2 regions of the Clostridioides sp. LIBA-7678 genome follow, and region 1 is predicted to be linked to the other one. Evidence: riboswitches for the same ligand, from Rfam matches in the RefSeq annotation. Region 1 holds a riboswitch; the other holds the start of a gene.

Region 1 (7,958 bases):
AAAAATCTGGAATAAAAGACCCTGTATTTATTGCAGATGAAATAGAAGGTTTAGAAAATGTATCAGAGTGGCACAAGGAATTACCAGAGGAAAATTTAGGATAAGAAATCACAAAACTATTTTGATAGATTGAAGTACACGTAAGTTATATAAATAAAATATTTAATTAATTTATATTACTGGAATTTTTAATTCCAGTAATATTTTTTATTATATAGTTTATTTTTAAAAATAGTTTACTTACTATAAATTTTTTCCTAAGATTTATTTTCTCTAAAATGTTATATAATTAAGTCTTGTAAATTGTATTCAAAACTTTCTAAGTGATTACAAAATAATCTAAACTCTTCTATAGTTTTGATTTCTTGTAAATTTCTCAAATCTATCATTATATTACTGTATTTATGCAACATAAAACTCATATCATATATTTCACATTTAACAAATCCATCTTGATAACTGTACTTATAAGGTTCATATTTTGAAAAATTTGACTCAAAGTATTTTATTTTAGCATAGCACAATTTGTGTATGTTGAACAAAAGAGCCAGAACAGATTCTTTAACTGCAAACTTGTGTGTGAAGTATTTTATAGTGTGGTATTTACCATGTTTAAACTCCCAAATTAAATTCTCATTTAAAGTAAGAGAATATTTTTCTATAAGGTTACGTTTATCTGGTGTTAAATCTTGTATTGAATATGTTTTCATAATTTATTCTCCTCATAAATATTTAATAAGCACATATTAAATCATAGTATTTTATTGCCACTTACTCTTAATTATATTGTATTGTATATTAAAAAAATAATAAAATAGATAATTAGTATAGTATTAATCTATGTTATAAATAAAAACAATAGCTTTAATAGCAATATATATATTTTTGTGGTATTTTATTTTTAGAGTCGTATTTATAATTATTTTAAGATTTTTAAAGTAACTTTGATGATTAATTTATATCTTAGAGGGGGTATGCAAATTGTTCAATAAGAAGGAATATATTGTTGTAGTATGCCATGATTGTTTTATTTTTTATAATAAAGATAATGACCTAAAAGAGAGTGTATCATTTTCAATACACCCCATTCCAAATGTGCCTTTTTATTATTATCTATTTGAAGGAGAGACTGAAAAATTTATTAGAGATATACAAGCAAAAGTTTCTATTAAGAAATCAGCTTTGTATATATTAATTCAAGATGATGCATTAAGTATAGACATAAAAATATTGCAAGAATTTTTTATGCAGTTAGGATGTCGAAAAATAATTTTTTCTAAACAAAATATTGTTTTGAGTAATTGTGAAGAAAATTATATTTCCATATCCTTTACAAGTAGAGCAATTGCCATTTCATATGTAAAAAATGGAGGAGCTGAAGCAGTAGATTTTTTTGATTACAATGAGATTGATTTTAAGAATCTGTCTTATATCGTTAAAAACTTACATAATGATTGTGTATATTCTGAGTTAAAAATATATGTGAATAATATAGGAAGCTCTAATAATTATGAAGATATTGGAGAGATAGTTCAGGTAGATGATATTATAAATAATTTCAAAAAACTATATATTGAAAAAAATACATCAAGATAGAATTGTTAGTATATAAAAGTATACAGGTTTTATATATTCTAATGGGTAGGAGGTTAGATATATTATATTTGAAATTATTAAGTACCAAAAGAACAAATATGTTTTGTCCTTTTGGTATTTAGTATTTTATGTTATTTAGACAGATTTTAATATTTAATCAATACTACTATTTAATAATGATATTATTTAATCTAGAGATTTAAATAAATTTACCATTTCTAATGCACTCATAGCACAATCATAACCTTTATTTCCAGCCTTTGTACCTGCTCTTTCAATGGCTTGTTCAATATTTTCTGTAGTTACGATTCCAAAAATAACAGGCAATTCATTGTCTAAAGATACTTTTGCTATACCCTTAGATACTTCGCTACATACATAATCATAATGAGATGTAGCTCCTCTTATAACACATCCTAAACAGATTATAGCATCATACTTACCACTTTTAGACATTTTCTGAGCAACAAGAGGGATTTCAAAAGCTCCAGGTACCCAAGCTATTTCTATATTTTCTGGAGAAACATCATGTCTTAAAAGGCAATCTTCAGCACCTGATAAAAGTTTTGATGTTATAAATTCATTAAAACGAGAATTTATTATACCTATCTTTAAATCTTTTCCAATAAGTTTTCCTTCATATATCATTTTTTATTTCCTCCAATTTTATTTATGTTATAGATTTATATTTATAAATATATTTAATATTAATTGCAAATAATTACTTAGTAGAAAAAAATCATATTAATAACTTATATAATATCCAATAGATGTCCCATTTTATCTTTTTTAGTTTTTAGATATAGCTTATTAAAGTCATTAATCTCTTCGTTAATAGGAACTCTATTGTTGATTTTTATTCCATATTTCTCTAACTGATTTATTTTATCAGGATTATTACTTAAAAGGCTTATACTTTTTATGTTTAAATTTTTTAATATTTGAGCAGCCATATAAAAATCTCTCATATCTTCTTCAAATCCAAGCATTAGATTTGCTTCTACAGTATCATAACCTTCTTCTTGAAGTTTATAAGCTTTAATTTTATTTAAAAGACCAATACCTCTACCTTCTTGTTTCATATAAATTAAAACACCATTTCCATTTTCTACGATTTTCTTCATAGAAGATTCTAATTGTAATCCACAATCGCATTTTAAAGAGTGGAACACATCGCCTGTTAAACATTCAGAATGAAGTCTAACTAGAGTATTTTCTTTATTTATATCTCCATAAGTAAGGGCAATATGTTCTTCATTTGAATATGTATCTTTATATCCTATGATTTCAAAGTTACCATATTTTGTTGGAAGGAAAGCGCTAGATACCTTTTCTATAGTAGTTTCATTTGTTTTACGATATTCTATAAGGTCTTTTATAGTGATAATTTTCAAATTATGTTTTTCTTTAAAAATCATTAAATCATCAACTCTTGCCATTGTACCATCATCTTTCATTATTTCACATATAAGACCAATTTCTTTAAACCCTGCAAGTCTAGCTAGGTCTACAGAAGCTTCTGTATGTCCATCTCTAACAAGGACTCCACCAGTTTTTGCTATTAGAGGGAAAATATGACCAGGAGTTTTGAAATCCTTACTTGTAGAATTCTCATCACAGAATAATTTTACAGTTTCAGCTCTTTCATATGCAGATATACCAGTTAGAGTATCTGCACCATCTATAGTAACAGTAAATGCTGTTTGAAATGTATCTGTATTTTCTCTGACCATAAGAGGTATATTTAAACTTTTAAATTTTTTTTCAGTAGCAGGTAGACAAATTAGACCTCTACCATATGTAGCCATAAAATTTATTGATTCAGGGGTAGCCATCTCAGCTGCCATCAGTAAATCTCCTTCATTTTCTCTACTTTCATCATCAACAACAATTACCATCTTTCCATTTTTTATATCTTTTATAGCTTCTTCAATAGTATTAAACATATAATTCACTCCTTTATCATTTTTAAAAACCATTTTTAAATAAAAAATCTTTATCTATATTTGATTTACAATTACTACTATTAGAATTTAATTCCTTGTAGTTATTAATCATAAAATTATTAACATACTTTCCAATTACATCACTTTCTAAATTAACAAAGTCTCCAACATTTTTTGTTAAGAGAGTAGTATTCAATTTAGTATGAGGTATGACAGAAACTTTGAATATTTCATCATCCAAATATGATATAGTTAAACTTACACCATCAATGGCAACTGAACCTTTAAGTATCATTGATGATAAGAGTTTTTTTACTGGTCGTATGCTCACTAAAACTGCATTTTCGTTTTTTTCAAACTTACAAATAGTACCTTTACCATCAACATGCCCTGTTACTATGTGACCTCCGAATCTTGAAGAAAGGCTCATGGCTCTTTCAAGGTTTACTTTGTCATTTGTATTTAATGAGCCTAAATTTGTAGAACGAATTGTCTCCATCATAACATCTGCTGTAAACTCATTTTTTCCTAGTTTTGAAACAGTTAGACAAGCTCCATTTACAGCGATACTATCTCCAAGATTTGTACCATCTAATATTTTGTTTGATAGTATGGTTACTTGTCCGCTTTTGCCATTAGCAGTAATTTTTCTAAGTATTCCAACTTCTTCTACTATGCCAGTAAACATTATGACCTCCTGTATATATATTCATAAAATTTATTTTAAAACATCAGATTCTATCAAAACATCTCCATCTATTAAAGTTACATCATTAATTACTAGTTGTGTTGAATCTGCTAGACGAGTTACTCCTTCTCCAGAAACAAATGTAGGTGCGTCTTTACCACCTATAATTTTAGGGGATAAAAATAGTTTGACCTTATCAACTAATTTATTTCTAAATAGACTGTCATTAAGTGTAGAACCCCCTTCAACTAGTACAGAATCAATGTTTAGTTCTCCTAGTTTATACATTACAAATTTTAAATCAACTAAGCCATTTTTCTTAGGAGAAATTATAACTTCAACATTCTTTTCTTTTAATACTGATAATTTTTTACTGTCTTCACAACATGTGAAAACTATAGTTTTACTAGTTTTATCTTTAACTAAATTACTGTTAACTGGTAATCTCAGATTTGTATCTATTACTATTCTTGTAGGATGAGACACTTCATCTTGATTAAGTCTACAAGTTAGCAAGGGATTATCATTTAAAACTGTGTTTGTACCAACCATTATACTATGATACTTATTTCTGTATTTATGAGTTAGGTATCTTGAAGACTCATTAGATATCCATTTTGATTCTAGTGATTTTGTAGCAATTTTACCATCTAGACTTACTGCCGATTTTACAATACAAAGAGGTTTTTTATTTTTTATGTAATAAAAGAATATTTCATTTAATTGTTTTGCTTCTTCTTCTAATATTCCTACAGTAACATCAATGTTGTTATCTTTTAATTTTTTTACTCCATTACCACAAACAAGTGGGTTTGGGTCTAGTGTAGATATGACAACCCTTTTAACTTTATTTTGAATAATTTTATCAACACAAGGTGGTGTTTTACCATGATGAGAACATGGTTCTAAATTCACATAAAGAGTAGAGTCTTTTAAACTTTGTTTAGCACTGTTTATAGCATTTACTTCAGCATGATTAGAGCCGAATTTCTCATGATATCCTTTGCCTATTATCTCACTATCTTTAACAATTACACACCCAACTAGTGGATTTGGACTTGTAAAACCTTCCCCTTTTTTAGCTAATTCAAGAGCTTTTTTCATATAATAAATGTCTTTTTCTTTTTGATTCACAAAATTCAAGATGTGTACACCTCCTGTTTAATTAGATAATTTTTAAACAAAAAACCCTGAGAATTAACTCAGGGTTTAGAATAATCTACAATAAATGTTTAATAAGAGCACAATAAAACAGCTCTACAAAAAACTCATTAAACATATCTTCTTCCATCCAGACTTTACTGTCGGCTTTGGAATTTAACCAAATCAACCAAGTTTTAGCTTGGCTCGCGGGCTATACCGCCGATTGGGAATTTCACCCTACCCCGAAGATTAAGTATTAAATTTATATTTAGAATGTATCATAAATTATTTTACTTTGCAAACAATTTTTTTCAAAATATATGTTAATATATAATATAGAACGTCTATAAACTTTGAAATACTGGGATTGTGAATATAAAAATAAAAATTTGAACATAATCAGGAAAGAAGTCTAATTAATTTAAATTAGGAGAGAAATATATGAATGAAAAACTTTTAGAAATACTATCAAAATACTATGGATATACAAGCTTTAGAAAAGGTCAAGAATCTATAATAAATTCTATTTTGAGTGAAAAAGATGTACTAGCTATAATGCCAACTGGAGGTGGTAAATCTATTTGTTATCAACTTCCAGCATTGATATTAGATGGGATGACAATAGTAATTTCTCCACTTATATCTCTTATGAAAGACCAAGTAGATGCTTTAAAGACTATGGGGATTAATGCTGCTTTCATAAATAGTTCACTGAGCAATAAAGAATTTAATGAGATATTAAATAATATTAGAAAAAATAATTATAAAATACTCTATATTGCTCCAGAGAGATTAGATGCACATGAGTTTATTGAACTAATAAATAATAACAACATAAGTCAAATTGCAATAGATGAAGCACATTGTGTGTCTCAATGGGGGCATGATTTTAGATTGAGTTATAGACGGATTTCTGATTTTATAAAGAATTTACCTAAAAGACCTATAATTACAGCCTTTACAGCAACCGCTTCAGAAGAGGTACGAGCTGATATAATAAATTTATTATGTCTAGAAAATCCAGACTGTTATATAACCGGTTTTGATAGAGAAAACTTATCAATAAACATAGTAAAATCATCTAGTAAAAATAAATATATTTTAGATTATATTAAAAATCATAAAAATGAGTCTGGAATTATATATGCTGCAACTAGAAAGGAAGTTGAAAACATACATAATGGATTATCTAAGAGAAATATATCTGTATCAAAATATCATGCAGGTTTATCTAAAAATGAAAGAAGTAAAAATCAAGAAGATTTTATAAATGATGATGTGGATATAATGGTAGCAACAAATGCATTTGGAATGGGTATTGATAAACCTAATATAAGATGGGTTATACACTACAACATGCCTCAAAGTATAGAAAATTACTATCAAGAAATAGGTAGAGCTGGTAGAGATGGAGAGAAAAGTGAATGTGTGCTTTTGTTTTCTCCAGGAGATGTACATATACAAAAATATTTAATCGATATTGGAGTTGAGAATCCTGAAAGGAAGTTGTTTCAACACAAAAAGCTTCAATATATGATTGACTTGGCTTACAGTAATTCATGTTATAGAAGGACAATACTAAATTACTTTGGAGAAAATTATATAGAAGATTGTAATAATTGTAGTAACTGTTTAGTAGAAGGTGAAATAGTAGATAAAACTATAGATGCTCAAAAAGTTATTTCATGTGTAGCTAGAATGAAAAGAAGTTATGGTGTTACTACCATTGTAGATGTACTTAGAGGGTCTAAGAATAAAAAGATTTTACAACTTGAATTGAATACTTTATCTACATATAATATTATGAGAGACTATTCAAGTGAAGATTTAAAGAACTTTATAAATACATTGGTTTCCCATGGATTCTTGGATTTAGTTGAGACTTTAGGTAATGGAAATAGAGGAAGTTTTCCAACCATAAGATTGAATGATATGTCTATGAAAGTTTTAAAAGGTCAAGTGAAAGTTGAATTTAAAGAAATCGTGATGACAAAATCATTAGAAGTAGAAGATGAGTTATATAGTGCTTTAAGAGAGCTTAGACATTCAATAGCAAGTGAAGAAAGAATAGCTCCATATATGGTATTTGGTGATGGGACACTTAGAGCTATGTCTAGCAGTTATCCAATTAATAAAGAAGAGATGTTAGATATATCTGGAGTAGGGGAAATTAAGTATCAAAAATATGGTAGAGATTTTGAAACAATAATTAAAGAATATGTCGAAAAAAACAACATAAACAAAAAAAGTGAAGAAAAAAATGTCGATTTAGATAATGTTAATAGTGAGTTCTTTGAAGTTAATTCAGATAAAGCTCTATATGAAAAACTATTAAGTATTAGAGGTGAATATGCAATAAAAGAAAAAGTACTCCCATATATGATTTTATCCAATAAGACACTGAAAGAAATAAGTGGAAGATATCCAATTGATGAAGAGCAACTGAAGGACATTTCAGGTATAGGTGGAGTAAAAATTAAAAAGTATGGAGCTAGTATTTTGGATGAAGTCAAACAATATGTAAGAGAAAATGATATTAATGTTACTTGGAAAAAAAAGGGTAAAAGGAAGTTAATACTAGATGG
Region 2 (7,958 bases), 1.7 Mb from region 1:
AAAACTTAGCATTGTCAATACTAGAGAATAGTCTAGATAGTATAGAAATAGAAGCAAAGAATTATATTGATGAGGAGAAAGAAGTTCTCTCTGTTGAAGATGCATTAAAAGGTGCGAGAGATATAATTGCAGAATTAGTTTCAGATGATGCTAAGATTAGAAAATATATAAGAGAATTAGCTTTAAGAGAAGGCATGATAGTTAGCAAAAGTTCTACTGATGAGAAATCAGTTTATGATATGTATTATGATTATAATGAAGCAGTAAAGAGTATGGCTCCACATAGGGTTTTGGCGATAAATCGAGGAGAAAAAGAGAACTTCCTAAAAGTTAAGTTAGAAATAAATAATGATAAAGTTTTAAATTACATAATAAATGAATATGTAAATGATAAAAATTTCAAAAATAAAGAAGAAATCGTAAGCTCAATAGAAGATTCTTATAAAAGATTAATTTTTCCATCAATAGAAAGAGAAATAAGAAATCATTTAACAGAAATAGCTCAAGAAAGAGCTATAAGTGTATTTGGAAAAAATGTTAAAAGTTTATTGCTTCAACCACCAGTTAAAGACAAGGTAGTTATGGGATTTGACCCCGCATTTAGAACTGGATGTAAAATAGCTATAGTAGATAAAAATGGTAAACTATTAGATTATACAACAGTATACCCAACAGACCCTCAAAATAATGTGGAAGGGGCAAAGAAAGTTTTAAAAGGATTGATTGAAAAATATGATATAGATATAATTTCAATCGGTAATGGTACTGCATCTAGAGAATCAGAAACTTTTGTATCAGAAATGATAAAAGAGATAGATAGGGAAGTACAATATGTTATAGTTAGTGAAGCTGGAGCCTCTGTTTATTCGGCATCTGAACTTGCGAACGAAGAACATCCAGATATAAATGTATCAATAAGGGGAGCTATATCTATAGCTAGAAGATTACAAGACCCATTAGCAGAGCTTGTAAAAATAGACCCTAAAAGTATAGGTGTAGGTCAATATCAGCATGATTTAAATAAAAAGAGACTAGAAGAAGTACTAGATGGTGTTGTTGAAGATTCTGTAAACAGTGTTGGAGTAGATTTAAATACAGCATCATACTCTCTACTAGAGCATATTGCAGGAATAAGTAAGGCCATTGCAAAAAACATAATAGCATATAGAGAAGAAAATGGAGACTTCACATCAAGAGTACAACTTAAAAAAGTAAAAAGACTTGGACCTCAAGCATTTACTCAATGTGCTGGATTTATGAGAATCTTAGATGGTAAAAACCCACTAGATAATACAGGTGTGCATCCTGAAAGTTATGATATATGCAAAAAAATGATTGAGATAATAGGATACTCTTTAAATGATATAAAAAATAAAAATATAGAAGAAATAGATGAGAAAATAAAAGAGATTGGATTGAGAGAATTAAGTGAAAAACTGGAAGTAGGTCAAGTCACTTTAAGAGATATTATATCTGAAATTAAAAAGCCAGGAAGAGACCCAAGAGAAGAAGGAATAAAACCTATTCTTAGAACTGATGTCTTAAAAATTGAAGACATACAAGAAGGAATGTCTTTAAAAGGTACAATAAGAAATGTTGTAGATTTTGGTGCATTTGTAGATATCGGAATAAAAAATGATGGATTAGTCCATAAATCAGAAATGAGTAATAGCTTTGTAAAAGACCCTATGAGTATTGTTACAGTAGGAGATATAGTCGATGTAAAAGTTATTGGAATTGACTTAAATAAAAAGAGAGTAGCTCTATCAATGAAAAAATAAATAAGCTTATGTATGTTTGTTTTTGATACTATATTTGTAAGTATGATTTATAGAATATATAAGTATTAAAAAAGTGTAAAATTATATTGTAAAAAACAATGTTAGAAAGAAGTACGAGAGTCTTGAAAATCAGGAGGAAAATGAATGATTTTTATAAAAAATGGTAAAATAAATACCGTAACAAATGGAATAATTCAAGGAGATATCCTTATAGATGAAGGAAAAATAATAGAAATAGGGGAAAATCTAATAGCACCTTTAGATGTTGATATAATAGATGCAAGTAATAAACTTGTGTTCCCTGGATTTATAGATGCTCATACTCATTTGGGGCTATGGGAAGATGGCATAGGTTTTGAAGGGGCAGATGGGAATGAAGAAACTGACCCAATAACACCACAACTAAATCCTATAGATGGTATTAATCCAATGGATAGAACATTTAAAGAAGCTTTTGAAGGTGGTATAACTTCTGTATGTACAACACCTGGAAGTGCAAATGTTATGGGTGGTCAATGTATAGCCATAAAAACATATGGAAGAAGAATTGACAAAATGGTAATAAAAAATCCAGTTGCATCTAAAATAGCATTTGGAGAAAATCCAAAAAGTTGTTATGGTCAAGATGATAAATCTCCACAGACTAGAATGGCTATAGCGGCTTTGCTTAGAGAGAACTTAAAAAAGGCAGAAGAATATCTAGAGGATATTGATGTATATGAGAGCCATGATGATGAAGACTGTGAAAAGCCTGAATATGATATAAAAATGGAAAGCTTAATACCTGTATTGAGGAGAGAAATTCCATTTAAGGCACATGCTCATAGAGCTGATGATATGTTTACAGCAATAAGAATTGCAAAAGAATTTAACTTAAAACTTACATTAGACCATTGTACAGAAGGTCATCTTGTTGTAGAAGAATTAGTAGAAGAAGGATTTCCTGTAATAGTAGGCCCATCTTTATCAGAAAGGTCTAAGTTTGAACTTAGAAACTTGACATTTAATACAGCTGGAATACTTTCAAATGCAGGTCTTGATGTATGTATAATGACAGACCATCCAGTGATACCAGTTCAATATCTTCCAATATGTGCAGGCATAGCTGTTAAACATGGTATGAAAGAAGAAAAGGCAATAGAATCAATTACAATAAATCCAGCTAAGACTTTAGGAATAGAAGATAAAGTAGGTTCTATAGAAGTTGGTAAAGATGCAGACATAGTAATATGGGATAATTCCCCACTAGAGATTCAAAGTAATGTGCTTTACACTATAATAAATGGAAAAATAGTATATGAGAAAAAATAACTTGACAATTATTAAAAAATTAACTAATATAAGAGTGTAAGGAAAATTAAAAAATCAAAGAAGATCTTCGGGGCAGGGCGAAATTCCCTACCGGCGGTATAGCCCGCGAACTACTTAGGTGGTTGATTTGGTGAGATTCCAAAGCCGACAGTAAAGTCTGGATGAGAGAAGATATTTATGGAATATAAATAAGTTTATTTTAGTTTGTTTAAACTATGTCCATAAAAACTCGAAGATAGGATCTTCGAGTTTTTTGTTTTTCCTAAAAAATATAAACTATTGATTAGGAGGAAAGTAGTTATGCAAAATACAGTAAAAAGAGGAAATATGATTTCAACAAGAACTTTGGTGGTTATGTCAATTTTATCTGCAATATCTTATTTATTGATGTTTATTCAGGCACCAATACCAGGTATTTTTCCAGATTTCTTAAAAATTGACTTATCAGATATCCCAGCAATATTTGGCGGAATGTCTTTAGGACCATTAGTTGGATTTGGTGTAGTTGTAGTAAAAAATATACTACAAATGATAACAGCGACAACAACTGGAGGAGTAGGAGAATTTGCAAATATATTAATTGGTGGCTCTTATGTACTTATACTTTGTTATTCATATAAGAAAAGTAAAGATTTAAAAGGTGTAGTAATTGGATTTGTATTAGGGACAATAACTATGACTATAATTGGTTCATTGGTGAATTATTTTGTAATGTTACCACTTTATGGGCAATTAATGGGACTAGATGCTATAATAGGTCTAGGTTCAGCTATAAACCCTCAAGTTCATGATTTATTTACTTTTGTAATTTGGATGATAGCTCCATTTAATGTATTAAAGGCTGTTGTAATATCCTTAGTAACGTTACCACTTTACAAAAAAATGGGTAATGTAATAAAAAAATAATTAGACAAGAAAATATAAAATTTTAAAATTAAACGCATTGAATAGCCATAATTTATTTGTAACTTCAGTCCTACACTGTGATTGATATATTAAATATATTATGGCTTTATTAATTTATCAAAAATTGTATATAAAATAAGAAATATTTAGACAAGTTTAATTTTTGAAATAAAGGAAGAATTAAAACGATTAACTATTAAAATACTAAAAAGGTATCTATAATACACAGAGCGAATTTATAATAAACAAAAAATAAAGATATTATTAAAAATAAATAAAGATTTATGCTTTATTTTTTAATAATATCTAATTTAATAATGATAGGGGTGTATATAGATGAACATATCTAAAAAATTGAAAAATTTATTTTTAGATGATAAAGGGTATTATTTTAATAGTAATTGGGAAAATATTCATATAGGTATTGATAACTCAAAATTGGAAAAGTCTTTAAAGTATATTACAAATGAATATATTGAAAATATGGAAAGTGTAAAGTATGATTATCGTGAATTAAAAAATATAAAAAATCAAACTGATGGGATGTGTATACTAGCAATAAGGCAGAATTATAAAGCACTAGAGTATATAAAAGAACAAACAGAAGAATTATGTTTAGAGGCGATAAGATATAACTATAAAGCACTAGAATATGTAAAAGAACAGACAGAGTATATATGTCTTGAAGCCATAAAAAAGGACTGTAATGCACTTAAATATGTAAGAAATAAAACTGATGAGCTTATTATAAAAGTAATAAGGTGTTCTTCTAATATAGATGTTGTAAGTATTTTAAAAGCTTTAGAAGTTCAAACAAGGAGTATATGTTTAGAAGCAATTAAAAAAGATGGTAGATGTCTTGCATATGTTAGAGAGCAGAGCGAAGAATTATGTATGGAAGCGATTAGGCAAAATTATAAAGCACTACAATATGTAAAAAATCAAACAGATAAAATGTGTATAGAAGCTGTAAATCAAAATGGTATGGCATTGCAATATGTAAATAAGCAAACAGATAATATATGTATGGAAGCTGTCAAACAAGATGGAAGAAGTCTACAGTTCGTTAATAATAAGACAGAAGCAATATGTATAAAAGCCATAAGATATCTAGATAAAAGATATAATATTAAAGATGTGTTAAGTTACATAGATAGCTATACAGAAGATATATGTATAGAAATTGTAAGGCGAAATGGAAAGATGTTAATGTATATAAAAAATCAAACAGAGAGAATGTGCATTGAAGCAGTAAAGGAAAATTATAAATCTCTCAAGTATGTAAAAGAACAATCTGAGAAAATATGTAGAGAAGCCTTAAAGCAGAATTGCAAGGCAAAGGAATATGTGAAGATTTATATTGAAGAATGTATATAAGATTTAGATGAGATTATTAATATTGAAAGATAAAAAAGATAAATAGAAGTACTTTATAATAATTGAGGCTTATACTATAATTAATTAAGCAGTGATATAAATTCACATGACGATTATATCAAAATGGAGATGAATTAATGGCAAAAATATATTTGGAAAATGAAAGCAAAACTAGAGAAATAGGATATAAATTAGGTAAACTCTTAAAAGAAGGTAGTGTTATCTGTTTAGTAGGAGATTTAGGGGCTGGGAAAACTACAATGACACAAAGTTTGGCAGATTCATTAGGCATAAAAGACTATATAACAAGTCCAACTTTTACTATAATAAATGAATATGAAGGCAAAGTACCTTTGTATCATTTTGATGTATATAGAATAGGTAGCAGTGATGAAATGTATGATATTGGATATGAGGAATATGTAAATTCAAATGGAATTTGCATAATTGAATGGGCTAATCTAATAGAAGATATACTTCCAAAAGAATATTTAAATATAGAATTAAAATATAAAGATGAAGGAAGAGAAATGATATTAACTCCAAAGGGAGAGTTTTACAAAGAGATAGTTGAGGAGTTGATTAAATAATGAAAATACTAGGTATGGATACATCTTCTATGGCAGCAAGTGTGTCAGTTGTAGAAGGTGATAGCTTAATATGTGGGTTTACAGTAAATAACAAAAAAACTCATTCGCAAAAACTTATGCCAATGATAGAAAGTATGTTGAACATGAGTGATTTAAGTATAAAAGATATAGATTTATTAGCTATATGTATAGGTCCTGGCTCATTTACAGGTCTTAGAATAGGTATGGCTACAGTAAAAGCTATGGCTCATGTAAATAATATACCAATAATAGCAGTGAATTCTTTGGAATCCCTAGCAAATAACATGAATCTATGTGAGAGGAAGATATGTTGTATATTAGATGCACAGAAGAATCAAGTCTATTCAGCTAAATATAAACTTGAGAATGGAGAGCTAATAGAATTAGAGGGTGTTAATGTTGTAGAATTTGATACTTTATTAGAGGAAATAGTATCAAGTGATGAAGAATTTATAGTAGTTGGAGAAGCTGTATATAAATATAAAGATAGGTTAGAGAATGTAAAAAATATAAAAATACCTTCGCCAGTTAACAATGTGTCTAATGCAGGAAGTTTATGTTCTTTGGCATTAAGTAAATATAATAAAAATATAGATGTACATACTTGTTATACAATAAATCCTATGTATATCAGAAAATCTCAAGCTGAAGTACAATATGATGAAAAAATGAAGAGGCTAAATGATGAAAGATAATACAAAACTAATAGTAGATGATATAAAAATAGAAGAAATGACTATTAAAGATATAGATGAAGTTTTTGAAGTAGAAAAAAATTGTTTTGAAGATTATTGGTCAAAAGAATCTTTTAGAAAAGAGTTATCTAATGAAGTAGCAAGGTATATAGTCGCTAAACTAGATGGAAAAGTTGTTGGATATGTGGGAATTTGGCTTATACTTGATGAAGGGCATATAAATAATGTGGCTGTTCATAGTGACTACAGAGGCAAAAAAATAGGAGACAAGTTGATAAAAGGTATAGTTGATTTGTGCAAAGACAATAATATTGTGTCTATGACATTAGAAGTTAGAGCATCAAATAAAATAGCACAAAATCTATATAGAAAATATGGATTTAAAATGGGTGGAATAAGAAAAGAATACTACAGTGATAATAAAGAAGATGCAATTATAATGTGGAACCAATTAAAGGAGGTGTAGAGTTTATGAGTGATATAATAACATTAGCTATAGAGAGTAGTTGTGATGAAACAGCTGCATCAGTTTTAAAAAATGGTAGAGAAGTACTTTCAAACATAATCTCTACCCAAATAGAAACACATAAAAAGTTTGGTGGTGTAGTCCCAGAAGTAGCCTCAAGAAAACATGTGGAAAATATTGATATAGTTGTCCAGGAGGCTTTAGATAAAGCAAATATAGGATTTAATGATATAGACCATATTGCAGTTACATATGGACCTGGGTTGGTAGGAGCTTTACTAGTAGGCTTATCTTATGCTAAAGCACTTGCATATACTTTGAATATACCACTTGTAGGAGTAAATCACATAGAAGGTCATCTAAGTGCAAACTATATAGAGCATAAGGATTTGAAACCTCCTTTTATAACATTAATAGTATCTGGAGGTCATACCCACTTGGTTGAGGTCAAAGACTATGGTAAGTATGAAATCTTAGGAAAAACTAGAGATGATGCATCTGGAGAAGCATTTGATAAGATTTCAAGAGCGATGAATCTAGGCTATCCAGGAGGACCTATTATTGATAATCTCGCCAAAAAAGGAAATAAGCATGCTATAGAGTTTCCAAGAGCATATTTAGAAGAAGATAGCTATGATTTTAGTTTTAGTGGATTAAAATCTTCTGTGTTAAACTATCTAAATGGAAAAAGAATGAAAAATGAGGAAATAGTAGTTGAAGATGTAGCAGCATCTTTTCAAGAGGCTGTGGTAGAAGTTTTATCTACTAAAGCACTAAAAGCAGCAAGAGATAAAGGCTACAATATTATAAC

Evidence for each region. Region 1 has a riboswitch for FMN ahead of ribD (bifunctional diaminohydroxyphosphoribosylaminopyrimidine deaminase/5-amino-6-(5-phosphoribosylamino)uracil reductase RibD). Riboswitches for the same ligand answer to the same signal wherever they lie in the genome.
Region 2: another riboswitch for FMN. It lies ahead of ACTG46_RS01300 (ECF transporter S component); the one in region 1 lies ahead of ribD (bifunctional diaminohydroxyphosphoribosylaminopyrimidine deaminase/5-amino-6-(5-phosphoribosylamino)uracil reductase RibD).

What each region holds. Positions count from the first base shown of each region.
Region 1 covers NZ_CP196987.1:1,901,338-1,909,295, forward strand. The annotation lists gene ACTG46_RS09210 (alanine/glycine:cation symporter family protein) at 1-104, shown strand, start outside; gene ACTG46_RS09215 (hypothetical protein) at 282-710, opposite strand; gene ACTG46_RS09220 (hypothetical protein) at 982-1,596, shown strand; gene ribH (6,7-dimethyl-8-ribityllumazine synthase) at 1,783-2,244, opposite strand; gene ACTG46_RS09230 (bifunctional 3,4-dihydroxy-2-butanone-4-phosphate synthase/GTP cyclohydrolase II) at 2,349-3,542, opposite strand; gene ACTG46_RS09235 (riboflavin synthase) at 3,565-4,230, opposite strand; gene ribD (bifunctional diaminohydroxyphosphoribosylaminopyrimidine deaminase/5-amino-6-(5-phosphoribosylamino)uracil reductase RibD) at 4,261-5,373, opposite strand; FMN riboswitch at 5,506-5,627, opposite strand; gene recQ (DNA helicase RecQ) at 5,815-7,958, shown strand, end outside.
Region 2 covers NZ_CP196987.1:199,084-207,041, forward strand. The annotation lists gene ACTG46_RS01290 (Tex family protein) at 1-1,781, shown strand, start outside; gene ACTG46_RS01295 (amidohydrolase) at 1,926-3,092, shown strand; FMN riboswitch at 3,152-3,269, shown strand; gene ACTG46_RS01300 (ECF transporter S component) at 3,393-3,998, shown strand; gene ACTG46_RS01305 (DUF4116 domain-containing protein) at 4,335-5,375, shown strand; gene tsaE (tRNA (adenosine(37)-N6)-threonylcarbamoyltransferase complex ATPase subunit type 1 TsaE) at 5,513-5,965, shown strand; gene tsaB (tRNA (adenosine(37)-N6)-threonylcarbamoyltransferase complex dimerization subunit type 1 TsaB) at 5,965-6,681, shown strand; gene rimI (ribosomal protein S18-alanine N-acetyltransferase) at 6,671-7,147, shown strand; gene tsaD (tRNA (adenosine(37)-N6)-threonylcarbamoyltransferase complex transferase subunit TsaD) at 7,153-7,958, shown strand, end outside.